3 regions of the Cytobacillus sp. GQ23 genome follow, and region 1 is predicted to be linked to each of the others. Evidence: predicted binding sites of a transcription regulator. Region 1 holds the regulator's gene; each other region holds the start of a gene.
The links. Region 1 encodes LexA, which represses DNA repair genes until DNA is damaged. Its sites were predicted from a motif close to CGAACATATGTTCG; they were not measured.

Region 1 (6,128 bases):
TGGATTATGAGGATTCATGGTGGTTGAAATCTGCCGATTTGCTCTTTACAAAAATCTATTCACTATGGCATATTCCCAGATTTGACTGCTTGTAATCTTGATTTTAATGACGGCTTGAATATTCACTGTTTAGCTGCGGCTTTTTCTCTTTCTGGTGGCTTCTGAGCCTATATGGCGGCTAATTCTTGTTTCTCTCTTCATGCCTACTCATCAAATCCAATCAAAAAAAGGAGAGCCTATCAGCTCTCCCTTCACTGTTATTATTATCCCTGCAGCAATGCTTTCACGCGTGCTACAACGTTATCTACTGTAAATCCGTATTCTTCCATAATTCTTTCTCCTGGTGCAGACGCGCCGAACGTATCGATGGCAAGAACATCGCCTTCGTCTCCAGCATAACGATGCCAGCCAAGTGAAGATCCCATTTCAATGGCAAGACGTTTCTTGACTGTCTTAGGAATTACGCTTTCTTTGTACTCTTTTGATTGAGCTTCAAAACGATCCCAGGCAGGCATACTTATTACAGATGCATGGATGCCTTCGCCTTCAAGCACTTTTTGAGCTTCAACTGCGAGGCTGACTTCAGATCCTGCAGCAAGCAATAATACATCCGCATTGCTGTTAGAAGCTGGTGATACAACGTATCCGCCTTTTTGAACACCTTCGTATGCCGCTGAATCCGTCCCTTTTAATGTAGGCAGGTTTTGACGAGTCAATACTAATGCAGTTGGCTTATTTGTTGATTCAATTGCTGTTTTCCAGGCTGCTGCTGTTTCATTGCCATCAGCAGGACGGACAACAGAAAGGTTTGGCATTGCACGCAATGCGGCAAGCTGTTCTACAGGCTCATGCGTAGGGCCGTCTTCACCGACAGCGATACTGTCATGGGTAAATACATATGTTACAGGCAGGTTCATAAGAGCAGCCAGACGAATTGCCGGGCGAAGGTAATCAGAGAACACGAAGAATGTTCCGCCGAATACCTTTAATCCGCCGTGAAGCGCCATTCCATTTAAGGCAGCTCCCATAGCAAATTCACGTACTCCGAACCAGATGTTGCGGCCATCAAATGATTCAGCCGTAAAGTCACCAGTTCCTTTAATCATTGTTTTATTTGATCCTGCAAGGTCAGCAGATCCGCCGAAGAAAGAAGGCAGGTTCTGAGCGATAGCATTTAGCACTTCTCCGGAAGAAGCGCGGCTGGCAAGGCTCTTACCTTCTTCATAAACAGGGATGTCTTTATCCCAGCCTTCAGTAAGCTCACCATTAATTGCCTGCTCCAGCTGTTTTCCTAACTCAGGATGTGATTCTTTGTATTGAGCAAAAAGGTCTTCCCATTCCTGCTGCTTTTTCGCACCGTTTTCAACAACTTGCATATTAAAGTGATCATATACTTCCTGTGGAACATGGAAGTCTTCTTCAAATGTCCATTTGTAAGCTTCTTTAGTTAATTTCAATTCATCAGCACCAAGAGGAGCGCCGTGAACATCAGATTTTCCTGATTTGTTTGGAGAACCGTAGCCAATGACTGTTTTTACTTCAATCATTGTCGGACGGTTTTCGTCCTGCTTTGCTTCTTCAATAGCTTTTGCTATTTCGTGGAGGTCATTTCCGTCTTCTACGCGGATATACTGCCATCCGTATGATTTAAAGCGCTGTTCAACACTTTCAGAGAAAGATTTATCAAGGTCTCCATCAAGTGAGATATCATTGGAATCATAAAGAACAACCAGCCTGCCAAGCTTCAAGTGTCCAGCAAGGGAAGCAGCTTCAGCCGAAACGCCTTCCATAAGATCTCCGTCACCGCAAATGCTGTATGTATAATGATCAACAACATTGAAGTTGTCTTTATTGTATGTAGCAGCAAGGTGGCGTTCAGCCATTGCCATACCGACAGCCATAGCAATACCTTGTCCTAATGGGCCTGTAGTTGCGTCAACACCAGGAGTATGGCCGTATTCAGGGTGACCGGGAGTCTTGCTTCCCCACTGTCTGAACTCTTTAATATCATCCATGGATACATCATAGCCGGAAAGATGAAGAAGGCTGTATAAAAGCATAGAGCCATGTCCTGCAGAAAGGACAAAACGATCACGGTTGAACCAGTCCGGATTTTTTGGATTGTGGTTCATAAAGCGCGTCCAAAGAGTATAAGCCATTGGAGCAGCTCCCATTGGCATGCCCGGATGGCCGGAATTTGCCTTTTCAATGGCGTCAATTGATAAAGTACGAATGGAACTGATGGATAGTTCATCTGTGTGATTAAACATTCAATACATCCTTTCGAGTAGAAATTCTTCACTCTTATAATATTATCGGGTGTCCCTTATTTTCACAACCAATAGGGTTAGGTAAAGGACAAAAAGCCGGTTTGTTACTATATTGACACAAAAACACCCGGCATATGTAAAAAAAGCGGAGACAGGCAGTAATACCATCTCCTCTATTAAAAGAAGGAATACAGCACAGTGTATCCCTTGCAATTATATTATTAGTGAAGGCGATTTTTATTTTGGAATTCCTTCAGCTTTTTCGGTGTTACATCATTCCCTTTCGGATCAACGATTGTAACGCCTTTCAGCGTGTTTAACATGCCTGAGCGGAAAGTCTCCAAATACTCTTTGCGCAGCGAGGTCTGTTCTTTCGCTTCTGCTTCAGTCAGTCCGGATTCCTTGGCCTTCTTTGCCAATTCATTAATTCGGGCAAGTTTTTGTTTAGGCAGCATTTATTAAAACTCCTTTATATCAAAAGTTTACCTTTGAATAATCTGATGGAAGTTTTTATTATACAGCAGCTTCAGTTATGGAACAATACTGAAACTCAAATGCCATCATACTAAAAATGAGCACTTTTGACAAGAAAAGTGCTCTACTCTGAAAGTGAATCAATATATTCTTTATACCTTCTGTGGACAGTTGCTTTGGAAATATTATAGCCGAATCCCCTTAATGTCGCAGCAATCTCGGCAAATGTTAACTCGTTTTTCCTCAGCCGGATAATTTCCTCTATCGGCACCTCTATTCTTTCCCTGCCGCCACTTGCTCCCTGATTACTTAGGTTTTTCTCGGGCCTGTACCCTTTATCAACAGCCCGCTGCATGCCGCGTCTAATTTTGATGTTATGCAGCTTTCTCTGATACTCCTCTACCATTCCTACTATGCTCAGGACCATCGAATCTGATTCTGAAAGCTCCAGTTTGCCATTATTCGAGATGCTGTATAACTGGACTTCTTCTTTTAAAATACAATGGAGGATCGCAATTTTGGCATTCCCCCTCCCCAGCCTGGTTTCATCCTGGATGAGGACCACCTTTATCTCCTTGTTTTTAATTAAGTCTAAAAGCTCCAATATACCGTCCCTTTCAAGATCGTATCCGCTTGCCTGTTCGCGGATGACCTTGACTACTTCAAAGCCATTTTTTCCCGCCAGGTTCAAAAGCTCTTCTTCCTGCCTAGAAAGGGACGTTTCCTGAGTTTCCTTTGTTGTACTAACTCTGCAGTAAATAATTGCTTTCATAACTTCTCCTTATTCGTTAAGGTCTGAGCTGGCAAGCTCTTTATATGGCTGGTCATCCAGAGCTTTTACTGGAATGACAATTTCATCACCCGGAAAAATCCTTCCTGCCGCTATCCCATTATTTTGTTCAACCCAATTAATAAATTGATCTGTTGACATTGAATGCTCGGCAGAAAAATTTTCAGCAATCTTCCATAATGAATCCCCTTCTGCAACAGTGACTTTCACAAACTTTTCCGTATCAGGTGCTTCTATCTGTATGAGCATTATAAGCGATGCCGCCAAGCTCAAAACGAAGAGAATAATAGCATAAGAATATGATTTCCACAATTTGTTCAGCATAATTAACCACCCTCAAGAGAATATATGTTCGCATTTGATGTTTTTATTATAGACCGAACGTTTGTTTTGTGTCAATAAAAATTCGAACTTATGTTTGTATCATATGGTAATTGATGCTATAATTGAGACAACAAAAACACATACGAGGTGCGTAAAGATGGTGAAACTATCAAAAAGGCAGCAAGATATATTGGAGTTTATTAAAGAAGAAGTTAAGTTGAGAGGATATCCTCCTTCTGTAAGGGAAATTGGGGAAGCAGTCGGCCTGGCTTCAAGCTCAACTGTTCACGGTCATCTCGCCAGGCTTGAAAGCAAAGGGCTGATCCGCAGAGACCCTACTAAACCGCGCGCCATTGAGATTTTAGATATGGACGAAGCTTCAAATATCCCCAAGATCAGTGCAGTCAATGTTCCGATCGTTGGTAAAGTAACCGCAGGGCAGCCGATAACGGCAATTGAAAATGTTGAAGAATATTTTCCGCTTCCGGAAAGAATGGCACCTGCTGACGAGCATGTATTCATGCTTGAAATCATGGGAGAAAGTATGATTGAAGCAGGGATCCTTGATGGAGACTATGTAATCGTAAAACAGCAGAGCACTGCCAATAATGGAGATATCGTAGTTGCCATGACAGAGGAAGACGAAGCAACTGTTAAGAGATTCTTTAAAGAAAAAGACTTTATTCGTCTACAGCCAGAAAACTCCACAATGGAACCGATTATTCTCCGCAATGTTTCTATTCTTGGGAAAGTGATAGGCGTATACCGTCATATGCATTGATAGATTGTTAAAAAGCAGGCACCTCAGCCTGCTTTTTGTTTTTTTCCAATTTCAAGAAGGATATCAGTTCCTATTACCTGGTACTATCAGCAAAACGGTACGAAAGTAACTGATACTTTTCTTTTAGCATAAGGTTACAGTCATGTATGACTAATTTATCATTCAGAAAATTCGGTATTTTTATGCATATTATTTTATATTCATTTTCTATATAATGGTAATACACCGAGAATCAACCTAAGGTCGCTTTTCAAAAAATCTCGACTTTAGGAGTGTGAAGAAAAAATGTTTTTGAACATTACCTTCGCTTTGTTGATTGGTGGGCTGGTTGGTGTCGTTGGACATATTCGGAAAGAAGGCAAAATGGTTAAACCCAGAAGGACAAAAAAATTCATCTATCTGGGGGTCTTTGAAGAGGTAATCATGGGGGCTTTAGCGGCTGTTTTTTTGGTCGTTTCTTCAGATCCTGACTCTGCCTTAAAGGTAGTTCTCCTGGCAGTGATTGCAGGATTTGGAGGAGATGCACTGCTGACATGTCTCGATTTCTTAAAAATAAGACATAAAGAATAGAGAGATGCAGACGATATTTCTAGAAAAACCTCGTTCATCGCTGAGCGGGGTTTTTTATGTGCTCACTTGCGGAATCTTAAGTTCCCTAACTTTCAAAGTCATTTTTGTATGGATAACAATATGAAAAAAGCTTAGACTCTTCATTCAAAAAAGTCACGTTTTCTTGAATGAAGAGCACAGCAAGCTCGGTCAACTGTAAGGTACTCAATAATGTTGAAGGCTATTTATCTGGCCATTGTCGATTCTCTTACTAACAAACTTGGTTCTAGCTGAATTTTCTTTCTCTCAGATAATGGAACTTTCCCTTCAATCTTATCAATTAATATTTCACATGCCTTTCTCCCCATTTCAATAATGGGAGTAGAAATCGTGGTAAGCGGCGGATCTATTATGGACCCTAAGTAAACACCTTCATAGCCGCTTATGGAAATATCATGCGGGATAGAAAGACCTAATTTTTTGACAATCACATAGACAAAGGATGCCGTAATATCATTACAGACAAATAATGCTGTCGGACGATTGGTTTGTTTTAAGCACTCTAATAGCTGCGGATTCTCAGCCATAACTGTTTTGGAATCCGTATGATTATAGTTCGCTAAATTAAAAGGAACGAATAAATGCTCTTCAATAGGCAATCCATTTTCTTTTAAAGCATTTTTATAACCTTGCATTCTATTCACAACTTCTGAGGACGACTCTAAATGCTTATCGAATACAAATGCAATTTTCTTATGCCCCAGTTCAATTAAGTGCTTGGTCATTTTATAGCCGCCGGCAAGGTCATCACAAACCACATGATCAGCCTCTAATTCCTTGAAATACTTTGTATATAATACAAATGGAATGTTTGATTTTTGCAGGCGTTTATACGTCTCCACTTCATTGCAATGAAAAGCAAGAAATCCATCTACCATCA
Region 2 (6,128 bases), on a different contig from region 1:
GCTTTCACAGGTTGCTAAAAAGTTTAATATTGACTTCAACGTTCTGTTTGGAAATATTACAGAACTGCAGGGAACCCCGTTTGGCAATCTCATTGTCGAATTCCAGGGGCAGGACAGTGAAATCAGAAGGGCGATTCAGTACATCAGCCAGGAAAAAGTTTCAATAAAGGAAGTGACTGCACGTGCTAGTTAACCAGGAAAAAATCATTGAAGCCTTAATCGAAACGGTCCAAATGGTGGCATTTTCACTGCTGTTTTCAGCTCTTATCGGACTCCCGCTTGGCATATTGCTTGTTGTGACCAGGAAAGGGCATCTGCTGGAAAACACCGTTGTTTTTAACATCATAAACAGCATTATTAATATTTTTAGATCAGTTCCTTTCATCATTTTAATGGTAGCCATTATCCCAATTACCCGGATGATTGTCGGAACATCGATTGGAACCGCCGCAGCCGTAGTGCCTCTTGTCTTTTATGCAGGACCCTACATTGCGAGATTAATAGAAAATTCATTGCTCGAGGTGGATCCAGGCGTCATTGAAGCGGCAGAAGCAATGGGAGCGACACCAGGACAGATCATTTTAAAATTCCTGATTCCTGAAGCACTTAGTTCGCTGGTATTGGGCTTTACCATTGCGACAATTGGTCTGGTAGGAGCATCTGCCATGGCTGGGGCAGTTGGAGGAGGCGGCCTTGGTGACCTTGCCATTACATACGGCTATCAGCGATTCGATACAACCGTCATGCTGATTACTGTTGCAATCTTAGTGGTCATGGTTCAGGGCCTTCAGTCATTCGGAAATCTCTTATCCAAAAAAATCAGAAGAAGATAACATAGGGGGAAATACATCATGAACAAACTATTTATATCATTCATTATTTTAGCATTGGCTGTCTTTACTGCCGCATGCTCAAGTACTACAGGCGGAGAAGAAACAAAGAAAGTTAAATTGGGTGTCAGCGGATCAGATACACGCATTTGGGATTTTATTGCTGAGAAGGCTGAAAAAGAAGGCATTGAAATTGAGGTTGTGACATTCTCTGATTATGTACAGCCAAACGTTGCCCTTGCCGAAGGTGATCTAGATGTAAATGCATTCCAGACAGTCGCTTATTTTGACACTTTTATTAAAGAGCATAATATGGATCTTTCACCGATCGCGACAACTGTTTTAGCACCAATGGGCCTTTATTCGGAAAAAGTAAAATCAGTCGAAGACATTCCGGAAGGCGGCAAAATTGCCATTCCAAATGATGCTTCAAATGGGGGAAGAGCGCTTCTGTTACTGGAGGAAGCCGGCCTGATCAAACTATCCGAGGACTATGATGGAAATCTTGATCTGAATAAAATCGTTGAAAATCCAAAGAACCTTGAATTTGTAGAAATGGTCTCAGCGCAGACACCTCGTGCTCTTCCAGATGTCTCTGCTTCAGTCGTTAATAACGGAATTGCCGTAGACGCAGGCATGAACCCAACTAAGGATTCTGTTTTTATTGAAAGCGAAACCGCTACGCCGTACGTAAATATCATTGCTGTCAGAACAGAAGACAAAGATAACAAAACGCTTAAGAGAATTGCTGAACTTTACCAGGAAGATGATGTAGCTGATTTCATCACAAAAGAATATGACGGAAGCATGATTCCGACTTTCATTCCATTAAGTGATATTGGCTGGTAATTAATATACAAAGGAGGAACAATGATGACGGCACCTGTAAAAGCATTAGTTGAACTGAAAGAAGCAATCAAGAAAAATGTTGAGGATAATAAAGAACTTTATCTTTCCGCGAGCCATCAGATTCATGCGAATCCGGAAATAGGGAATGAGGAGTTTTTTGCCTCTGGCTTGCTAGCGGGCATCCTTGAGAAGGAAGGGTTTGAAGTAGATCGGGCAGCAGCCGGGCATGAAACTGCTTTCCTGGCCCGAAAGAAATCCGTTAAACCGGGACCGTCCATTGCTTTCCTTGCAGAATATGATGCCCTTCCCGGATTGGGCCATGGGTGCGGCCATAATATTATTGGCACGACAAGTGCAGCAGCAGCCATTGCGTTAAGCAAGGTTATTGATGATACGGGAGGAGAAGCAGTCGTATTGGGGACCCCCGCAGAAGAAGGCGGGCCAAATGGGAGTGCCAAAGGCAGCTTTGTGAAACATGGCTTGCTTGAAGGCATTGATGCGGCTCTTATGGTTCATCCCTCAAACCATACCCGCCTGACCAGTTCATCACTGGCAGTTGATCCGCTTGACTTCGAGTTTATCGGCAAGCCTGCCCATGCAGCAGCTTCACCGGAGGAAGGAATAAATGCACTGGATGCGGTTATTCAGCTTTTTAACGGAATCAATGCCCTCCGACAGCAATTAAAGGATGATGTGCGTATCCATGGAATAATTACTCACGGCGGAGATGCGCCGAATATTATCCCTGAATATGCAAAAGCCCGATTCTTTATTCGTGCTTCCACCAGAACGAGTTTAAATGAGGTAACTAGAAAGGTGAAAGCTGTCGCGGAAGGTGCCGCCCTGGCAGCAGGAGCAAAGCTGAATGTTATTGCTTTTCAAAATGAAGTAGATAACCTCCTGTTAAACAAGACATATGACCAGGTGTTTAAAGAAGTGATAGAGGACTTGGGAGAAAAGGTTGTAGAAGGGGACAGAGATGGAATCGGTTCTACGGATGCCGGCAATATCAGTCAGGTGGTGCCAACCATTCACCCTTATATCAAAATCGGTGCTGATGATCTCGTTGCCCATACTGTTCCATTCCGGGAAGCAGCAGCATCTGCAAAAGGAGACGAAGCGCTGGTAACCGGAGCAAAAGGGCTTGCACTCACTGCCTTACAGCTGATAACGAAACCGGATTTGCTTAAAGCCATTAAACAGGAATTTCTGGAGCGGAAAACGGCTGAATAGAAATAAAAGCTATCCTTTTGCGGGATAGCTTTTCCTCATTTTTGTGAGTGTTTTCCTCTCACTGGTGGGTGTTTCCCTGATTTGCTGAGTTTTTTCCTTTAATTAAGTATTAAGTTTCCGAAAATTCATTATTCTTTTCCCGAAGTTCACATATAACTACTGTTCCTTCATCCGTTCCTTTGCCATCCGGATAAGCTCCTTCACCATACTGCCGCCAATCTTTCCCCCGACTGTTCCTGCCTGTTTGGATGTAAGCCTTCCATTGTAACCTTGCTTCAAAGGTACACCTGCCTCCTCAGCAATTTCATATTTCACAGCATCAGGATTTTCCTTGTCAACATGATACCCCTGGTTTGCCATTACCTGATTTTTCAGCTGATCTAATGCGCCTCTTGATTCCGGTACTATCGGGCGTCTTTTTCTTCTGGCCATGATTCATTCCTCCATAAAATGTTCTTCTTCTTATTATGTAAAAGTACGCTTGGAATAACCCTGAAAAAACTTGTACAACCTCCTGTGAACAGCTATTCTAATGGTAGAAACCTTGAAATTTTGTGAAAAACCAAAAGAAGGTGTTTAAAAATGGCATTAAAATACTTGTCAGCTCTCTTGCTTCCTGGACTGCTGGTATTGTTTTTTACGAGAGTCAGCTATAATCGTGTAATTGGGCTGGTGCTGACAGTGGGGCTTATTGCTGCTTCTGTATATAAAGGCTATACCAATTCATTTGCCTTAATTGTTATAGACGCATTTTCGCTGACGGTTGGTTTTTGGTATGCCCAAAAATTAAAGCAAATAAAGCCAAGTGCTGAATAAATTTTGCAGAACCTGTCGAAAAAAACTATCGACAGGTTTTTATTTAATGATTTATTAGCTATTTTTTAGGCATACGTCCTATCAGCTTTTAATTGAGTTCAATCAAACGTTTGATTAAACTCAAGGCAGTCAATCAAACGTTTGATTAACCATTCTTCGACAATCCCCTCGATAATTCGGCATATTTCCCAAGCAATAATTACTCAGTAAAATAAAAAAACGAATATCCGTTCGCATATTATTGGTTTGTTTTAGGCTCTTTGTGGTAGAATGATGATAGGAGTTTTGAGTAAAAAACTGACAAATCAGCGTGCATCCCGGATCTTAAATTATTTCAATGCTGGTTTGTGTTTACTATATAGATAAAAGTAATTTGAACGGGAGGCTTTTAGGTGAAGGATCAATTTGAATTAGTTTCAAAATATTCCCCTCAGGGCGACCAGCCTGGGGCCATCAAAAAAATTGTGGAGGGAATCAATTCCGGCAAGAAGCACCAGACACTTCTGGGTGCAACAGGAACGGGTAAGACCTTCACAATTTCGAATGTTATAAAAGAAGTAAATAAGCCTACGCTTGTTATTGCCCATAATAAAACACTCGCAGGGCAGCTATACAGTGAGTTCAAGGACTTTTTTCCGAACAATGCGGTTGAGTATTTTGTCAGCTATTATGACTACTATCAGCCTGAGGCTTATGTGCCTTCTACAGATACCTTTATTGAAAAGGATGCAAGCATCAATGATGAAATTGATAAGCTCCGCCACTCGGCTACTTCTTCATTATTTGAGCGAAAAGATGTCATCATTATTGCCAGTGTCTCCTGCATTTATGGTTTGGGTTCTCCTGAAGAATACCGTGAAATGGTGCTGTCCCTAAGAACCGGCATGGAGATTGAGAGGAATCAGCTTCTTCACAGGCTCGTTGACATCCAATACGAGCGCAATGATATCGATTTCCAGCGCGGCACCTTCCGTGTACGCGGAGATGTTGTCGAGATTTTCCCGGCATCAAGGGATGAACACTGTATCCGTGTGGAATTTTTCGGAGATGAGATAGACCGGATCCGTGAAGTGGATGCCCTTACCGGAGAGATTATGGGTGAACGTGAGCATGTTGCGATTTTCCCGGCATCCCACTTCGTTACGCGTGAAGAAAAAATGCGGATCGCCATCCAAAACATTGAAAAAGAGCTGGAAGTGCGCCTTGCTGAATTAAGGGAAAACGATAAGCTGCTTGAAGCCCAGCGCCTCGAGCAGCGGACCCGCTATGACCTTGAGATGATGAGGGAGATGGGCTTTTGTTCCGGCATTGAAAACTATTCCCGCCACCTTACATTAAGACCGCCTGGGTCAACACCTTATACCCTTCTGGATTATTTTCCGGAAGACTTTTTAATTGTCATAGATGAGTCGCACGTAACTCTGCCGCAAATCCGCGGGATGTTCAATGGTGACCAGGCAAGAAAATCCGTGCTTGTGGACCATGGTTTCCGTTTGCCATCAGCTATGGATAACAGGCCACTTACGTTTACCGAATTTGAAAAGCATGTGAAGCAGGCTGTCTTTGTTTCGGCAACTCCTGGTCCTTATGAGCTTGAGCATACTCCAGAAATGGTTGAGCAGATTATCCGCCCTACCGGTTTGCTTGATCCTACAATTGATGTCCGGCCAATCGAAGGTCAAATTGATGACCTTATTGGTGAAATTCAGGATCGCATTCAGAAAAATGAACGTGTACTTGTCACGACATTAACAAAGAAAATGTCTGAGGACTTGACAGACTACTTAAAAGAAATCGGCATTAAAGTGCAGTATCTGCACTCAGAAGTGAAGACTCTCGAGCGGATTGAAATTATCCGCGAACTGCGTCTAGGCAAGTACGATGTGTTAGTCGGCATTAATCTTCTGAGGGAGGGACTTGATATACCTGAAGTTTCTCTCGTTACCATACTCGATGCTGATAAAGAAGGCTTCCTCCGTTCGGAACGTTCACTCATCCAGACGATAGGGCGTGCAGCACGTAATGCAAACGGCCATGTCATCATGTATGCAGACCGGATAACGGACAGCATGGAAAAAGCCATCAGTGAGACGAAGCGCCGCCGCTCTATTCAGGAAGATTACAATGAAAAGCATGGCATCACGCCAATGACTATACAGAAGGATATACGCGATTCAATCCGTGCAACCCACGCGGCAGAAGAGCAGGAAGAATACCAGCCGTCAGCAAAGCTCGGCAAGCTGAACAAGAAAGAGCGCGAGAAGCTGATCGGCGATATGGAAAAAGAAATGAAGGAAGCGGCCAAATCCCTCAATTTCGAAAGGGCTGCAGAGCTTCGTGATTTAATATTAGAGCTAAAAGCGGAAGGATGACGTAAAAATGGCGATGGATAAACTGATT
Region 3 (6,128 bases), on a different contig from region 1:
CTATATGCTTGGGCTCATATCGGTTTCATATGCAAGCTGGGTCATTTGCTCGGGCCTTGGGCATCTTATTGGGGCGAGCCTTCCGCAAACCTTGCAGGAAAGCATGTCTGTTGCACTTTATGCCATGTTTGTCGGCCTCCTTGTTCCATCTATGAAAAAGAGTGCAAAAGTTGTTTTTCTTGCCGCACTTGCAGCCTCTTTTAACACGATTTTCACTTTGACCAATACGCTATCGACAGGCTGGGCAATTGTTTTGTCCACGCTCTTATCGGCTGTAATAGTAGAATGGACTGAAAGTGTAAAAAGCAGGAACAGGGGGCAGGAGCATGAGTAGCCATATTGTGTGGATGATTGTGGGGATGGCAGCAGTTACCTATATCCCAAGGCTGCTGCCTTTTGTGCTTTTTAAGGGGAAAGAACTTCCCGGCTTTGTTCAGGGGATATTAAAGAACGTACCTTATGCGACATTAGGGGCACTCATTTTTCCGGGTATTCTGTTTATAAATGAAGATATTTGGTTTGGGCTGCTTGGTGCAGCTGCAGCTTTTCTGGCAGCCTTTTTAGGCGCAAATGTGATTGTGGTCGTGCTTGGATCGATCGCTGTGTTATCTGTATATTCTTTTTTGTTTTAGAAAAGATAATGATGGATGTTCTTTAGCCGGTTCTTTCCTTGAACCGGCTTTTTCAATAGCACTGCTGGTGCAGAAAGAAATGATTGTCCCGTCAAAATAGTTCTATTTACAGATTTTTATACTAAACTAAATATAGAAAGGTTGTACCATAGGGGGGAAATTCGATGGCGCGGAAATTAGGTTTTTACGGGGCTCTGGCCTTTTTCGTATACGGCTTATTTTTTTATTGGTATTTATTCTATTTTGCTGACACTAATCTGCCTTTTGAATATGAAGGGTCACGGGCTGATCCGGCAACTTTCCTGAACGGCAGGGAGCTGATGCTCAGTGAGGAATATTCTAAAATTAGAAACCTGCTGTTTTTTATTTCTACACCTTTTGAGTGGATCTTTTATTTATTTATTCTTTTATTTGGTTTATCAAAGGCATTTAATAAATGGGCTGAACAGACAACGCCATATAAATTTCTGCAAACGGCAATTTATTTGATTTGGCTTTCTTTTTTCGCTTTTATTGCGACGATGCCATTAAGCTATATCAGTTTTTCGCTTTCTAAAACGTATAATATCTCAACTCAGAGCTTCAGCGGGTGGATGAAGGATGAACTCATTGATTTTTGGGTTAATTATGGGGGGATGCTTCTCATTGTGTGTGTTCTTTATTGGCTGATAAATAAGAGCAGGAAAAGATGGTGGCTTTATGCGTGGCTATTATCTGTTCCATTTACCTTATTTATGATGTTTCTGCAGCCGGTTGTCATTGACCCTCTGTATAATGACTTTTATCCTTTAAAAAATAAGGAACTTGAAACGAAAATTCTTGATTTGGCCGCTCAGGCTAAAATACCGGCTGAACATGTTTTTGAGGTCGATATGGCCGAGAAAACGAATGCGCTGAATGCCTATGTAACAGGGATCGGCTCGAATTCAAGAATTGTTCTTTGGGACACTACTTTGAATAAATTAACTGAAGATCAAATTCTGTTTATCATGGCACATGAAATGGCTCATTACGTTGAGAAGCATATTTACATTGGAATTGGAGGATACTTGCTGCTTTCATTGCTAGGACTTTATCTGACAGCCAAGTTAATGGAGAAGGCAGTTGATAAATGGGGAAGGGCCCTTAAAATTTCTGCTGTAAATGATATACGTTCCCTGCCGCTATTTCTGATGATCCTTTCAATGCTGCTCTTTATTTCAAGCCCTTTATCCAATCTTGTTTCGCGGTATCAGGAAACAAGGGCAGACCGGTATGCAATTGAAATGACAAAGGATTCAAAAGCCGCAATAGAAACATTTCAGGAGCTGACACGTGCCGGTTTAAGCCAGGTGAATCCGCCGCTTCTTGTGAAAATTTTCCGATATGGGCATCCAACGATGCTGGAGCGCATTTCTATGCTCGAAGAATTTGAAATCGAACAGAGGCAGAAGGAACGGGAGCAAACAGGGGACTGATTGCTAAACTAAAAAAGCAGGCCAAAAGGCTTGCTTTTTTAAGTTCTATTTTTATAAATATGTATGCTGCCCTCATTGTCAGCCCGAATTTCATTGTGAAAATAGATACCTGCATTATCGTCAATCCCATAACCAGTTGCGACATTGGTTTTTGATACAGCTGCCTTTAGATTTCCCCGTTCATTCCACTTTGTAAAATGGACACTTATGGCACAATCCCTGATTAACCCGAGTCCTTTCAAAAAGAGGTGCTGTCTTTTATATGTATCAATAGGAGGGATGATGCAATGCTCTGGGATAATGAGAGCGCCTGCCGAAAAGCCTGCTACAGGAATACCGTTCATATACATCCTTTTAATGCATTCTCCGGTTTCACTATCCACAATAAACCTTCTGTAACTTTCTGTATCACCGCCTCCAATTATGATGCCAGAACTGGATATCAATTCTTGAAGAAAGGATTCAGCCGGGTCAGCGGAAAGAGGCAAATAGCAGAAATTTTCGGCTCCATTCGGAATTAAGGCAGAAGTATACTTTTTCATATACACCTCCCAGCCTTCCCTTTCCAAAAAAAGTATAGCTATTTTGCCATCCGCACCACAGGCAAGCTTTGTAAACATCCTTCCAAACCTTTGACCGAATGGAGGACTTCCCCCCATTAAAAATAAATGCCTGCTGCTCATTTCCCGCCTTCCTCCCGAAAAAAATAAAATACCCCGCTGATTGGCGGGGGCAGACTGTCTTTTTAAGTGCCAAAACGCTTTGAAAGTTCTTTGTACTTCTTTGAATAATGCATAAATGCCGGTTTATTTCCTTCATCAATCGCCGCGTCTATCTTTTTCATCAGCTTTTCTTTTTCATTATTCAGCAGAACCTCCGAGATCAGCATATCAAGGTAAAGGTCTAATACAAAAGATTCCTTTTGGTTTTTCCTCTTAGATCCACTCATTTTCATTAATTCGGTGTATGATTTTTCCTTCATGGAAATCACCCCTGAGCTTTTTAATATTATATGGAATCACCTTTGAATATTCAACTAAATTTTTTAAATTTTTAGAAATTATTTCTCAAGACGTCATAATTGTGAACAATTTGGAAACTATTTAATTAATTAGTAATTTTTAGATAAATTGGTGGTAATATGGGAAAGTGAGCGCGAAAGAATAAAGGAGATGAGGATATATGAGCCAAAATATTCAAATAATCGATGAATATGAAATCAATCCAAATACGATGATTATTAAACCCCTTTCTTATGGGATAAAAGTTTTTTCGCAAATCTGGGAGCTTGAAGATGAAATAACTTCCCCTTTCAAGCCTTTCGAAATAATTAAAAGCAGCTGCAGCTATTTTGGATCAAGCTATGAAGGAAGAAAAGAGGGTACACGCCAATTAACTGGCTTCACCCATAAAGCTCCGATAACGATTGACCCCACCAATTACATTTACTTTTTCCCGACGGCTTCTCCATACAATCCGGAATGCATCTGGATTGCATTGGATCACATTGAATATTTCAAGCGGGCGGAAAACGCTCAAACTCAAGTGGTTTTTAAAAATAAGCAAAGCTTTATTATTCCAGTATCTTATACGACTCTTAATAACCAGGTGCTCAGAACAGCATTGCTTAAAACGACATTAATAAAAAGGATAAAAGATTCGGAGAGAAAGGCATTGTACTATGTGAATGGTTCTAAATTAATGAATGCTTCGGAGAGAAGTGGAGCCTACCAATAGAGAAGGAATTAGAACTGCAGGATAACTAAGAAGCATGCGGAATTTCATGCTTCTGTTTTCCGTGTATGTTATCTTATTTAGCTGCAGGCTCTTCTTATTACAAAATTAATTGGCCTTTAGATTTTTCCCTGATCCCGGCAAAGATCTTTTAAGGAGATAATAGGTCATTAGCTCCTGAACTTTATTGCGGATGCGGGGATTAAAATAATTATGGTGTTCCTCATATCCTTTATACAGGAACATAAACATAGTAAACGCCTCATCCCTTTTTATTTCCTGTACCTTTAACTGGTTTTTATTCATATAGCGTTTTACCTCAGAGAGTTCACTTTGAATGACCTTCATTGTTTCTTCAACCAAATCAAGATATGGCTGTTTTAGTTTAAACGGGCTTTTATTAATGACAATAGAGTCGCGGTTTAAGACCGTCAGCACCATTGGCAGATAAATTGCCTGTTCCATGATATTACGGTCTTCCTCAGGAATTCTGGTCATATTGTTTTGCTCCCCTTAATTAATAATATCCTGTCAGTTGTAAGAACAAATGTTCTTGTTTAATTTTACAAAGGAATGTTTTATCTTGCAAGAGCCTATATTTGTCGAAATACTGTTATACTTCATCATTTCCAATAATTAAAAAAAATTTCAGCATGCAGCTTATTGGCAGGGATTTTATTTCTGATGTCGAAATAAGGAGAACAGCACAGTTAGGAGGATAAAATAAATGACGCAAAAAAGGACAATTAAACCAGAAGATCTTTATCAATTAAAATCTGTAGCTGATCCGCAGCTTTCCAGGAATGGAAATGATCTGGCTTTTGTAGAGACCAGAATGCTTGAAGAAGAAAATACATATAGTTCAAATATCTTTTATATTAATACCGCTGAAAGCAATAAGCCTGTTCAGTGGACTTACGGCAAACACCGAAATCATTCACCCCGCTGGTCTCCAGATGGGGAGTTAATTGCATTTGTTTCAGACAGGGGAGGCAAGCCGCAGATTTATGTGATGAGCAAAGCAGGAGGAGAAGCCAGACAGCTGACTCATTGTGCGAATGGTGCTTCAAATCCTGTTTGGTCCCCTGATGGAAAGAAGATTGCCTTCAATCTTTCAATAAAACCGGGTGAAGACGCGGAAACAATGGAAGAAAATCAAGAAAACAAGGAAGAAATGCCAACTCCGATTGAAATCGAAAAAATGAAACACAAATCCGATGCCCAGGGCTTTTGGAACGGAAGATACAGGCAGGTTGCATTCATCGATATAGCAACTGGCGAGGTGGAGCATGTAACAGCTGGTGAACATGATTTTCAGTTGCAGGACTGGTCACCAGATGGGAAATGGATTGCTGTTTCGGCAGATTTGAGTGAAGATAAGGATTTTTCTTTTTTAAGCGATGTGTATATCATCCATCTTGACACAAAAGACATAAAAAAAATTACAGATGGAAAAGGTTATTTTGGAAGCGCGTCATGGTCACCAGATGGAAAACAAATAGGATTGTTTGGACATGAAAGGGAATACGAAAACGCAACACATACCAAAGTATGGGTTTATAATCTCGAATTTGGAGAACTTCAGTGCCTGACGGCAGAATCTGACATATTGGCCGGTGATTATGCCATCGGAGATTTCCAGCAGGGTGCAGTAACACCGGGAATTCTTTGGGCGGAGGACAGCAGAAGCTTTTATTTCCTTGCAACTGATCATGGCAATACCGTTGTTTATTATGGATCTTTAGAAGGGGAATTATATCCAGCTCTGCTGGATCAGCAGCATGTATATGGGCTGACGACAGGCGGGACTATCAATAAAGCGGTTGTAGCTATCAGCAAGCCGTCATCTCCCGGAGAGCTATTTTTACTTGATGTTCCGACAGGGGAATTGAAACAGCTGACAAGTGTCAATGAAGAATTCCTGAGCGGAGTGGAGCTGGCAGATGCAGCGCCAATTCAATTTAAATCTTCGGATGAGTGGGACCTGCATGGCTGGATCATGAAGCCTGCCGATCTGAAAGAAGGCCAAAAAGCGCCGCTTGTGCTTGAGATCCATGGCGGGCCACATGCTATGTATGCCAATTCTTATTTCCATGAATTCCAATGCCTCGCTGCAAAAGGATATGCGATACTATATATCAACCCTCGGGGGAGCCATGGATATGGTCAGCATTTTGTAGATGCTGTCAGAGGAGATTACGGGGGCAAGGATTATGAGGATATTATGGATGCTGTCGATTATGCGCTCGAAAACTTCGATTTCATCGATAAAGAACGGCTTGGCGTAACGGGAGGAAGTTATGGA

Region 2: the regulator LexA is predicted to act here: its motif matches at 3,949-3,962, upstream of uvrB (excinuclease ABC subunit UvrB).
Region 3: the regulator LexA is predicted to act here: its motif matches at 4,364-4,377, upstream of AC6CHU_RS14070 (YhjD family protein).

The regions. Positions count from the first base shown of each region.
Region 1 covers NZ_JCAXER010000007.1:45,618-51,745, reverse strand. Annotated here, with positions in the region: gene tkt (transketolase) at 264-2,270, opposite strand; gene AC6CHU_RS07625 (DUF896 domain-containing protein) at 2,492-2,725, opposite strand; gene AC6CHU_RS07620 (YneB family resolvase-like protein) at 2,869-3,516, opposite strand; gene yneA (cell division suppressor protein YneA) at 3,526-3,858, opposite strand; gene lexA (transcriptional repressor LexA) at 4,016-4,639, shown strand; gene AC6CHU_RS07605 (DUF4257 domain-containing protein) at 4,925-5,209, shown strand; gene AC6CHU_RS07600 (LacI family DNA-binding transcriptional regulator) at 5,434-6,128, opposite strand, start outside.
Region 2 covers NZ_JCAXER010000010.1:143,302-149,429, forward strand. Annotated here, with positions in the region: gene AC6CHU_RS10625 (methionine ABC transporter ATP-binding protein) at 1-193, shown strand, start outside; gene AC6CHU_RS10630 (methionine ABC transporter permease) at 183-833, shown strand; gene AC6CHU_RS10635 (MetQ/NlpA family ABC transporter substrate-binding protein) at 852-1,679, shown strand; gene AC6CHU_RS10640 (M20 family metallopeptidase) at 1,704-2,912, shown strand; gene AC6CHU_RS10645 (alpha/beta-type small acid-soluble spore protein) at 3,069-3,344, opposite strand; gene AC6CHU_RS10650 (DUF2198 family protein) at 3,495-3,728, shown strand; gene uvrB (excinuclease ABC subunit UvrB) at 4,121-6,100, shown strand; gene uvrA (excinuclease ABC subunit UvrA) at 6,108-6,128, shown strand, end outside.
Region 3 covers NZ_JCAXER010000015.1:90,420-96,547, forward strand. Annotated here, with positions in the region: gene AC6CHU_RS14040 (AzlC family ABC transporter permease) at 1-334, shown strand, start outside; gene AC6CHU_RS14045 (AzlD domain-containing protein) at 327-632, shown strand; gene AC6CHU_RS14050 (M48 family metallopeptidase) at 797-2,089, shown strand; gene AC6CHU_RS14055 (Type 1 glutamine amidotransferase-like domain-containing protein) at 2,128-2,772, opposite strand; gene AC6CHU_RS14060 (IDEAL domain-containing protein) at 2,835-3,071, opposite strand; gene AC6CHU_RS14065 (competence protein ComK) at 3,272-3,826, shown strand; gene AC6CHU_RS14070 (YhjD family protein) at 3,932-4,321, opposite strand; gene AC6CHU_RS14075 (S9 family peptidase) at 4,551-6,128, shown strand, end outside.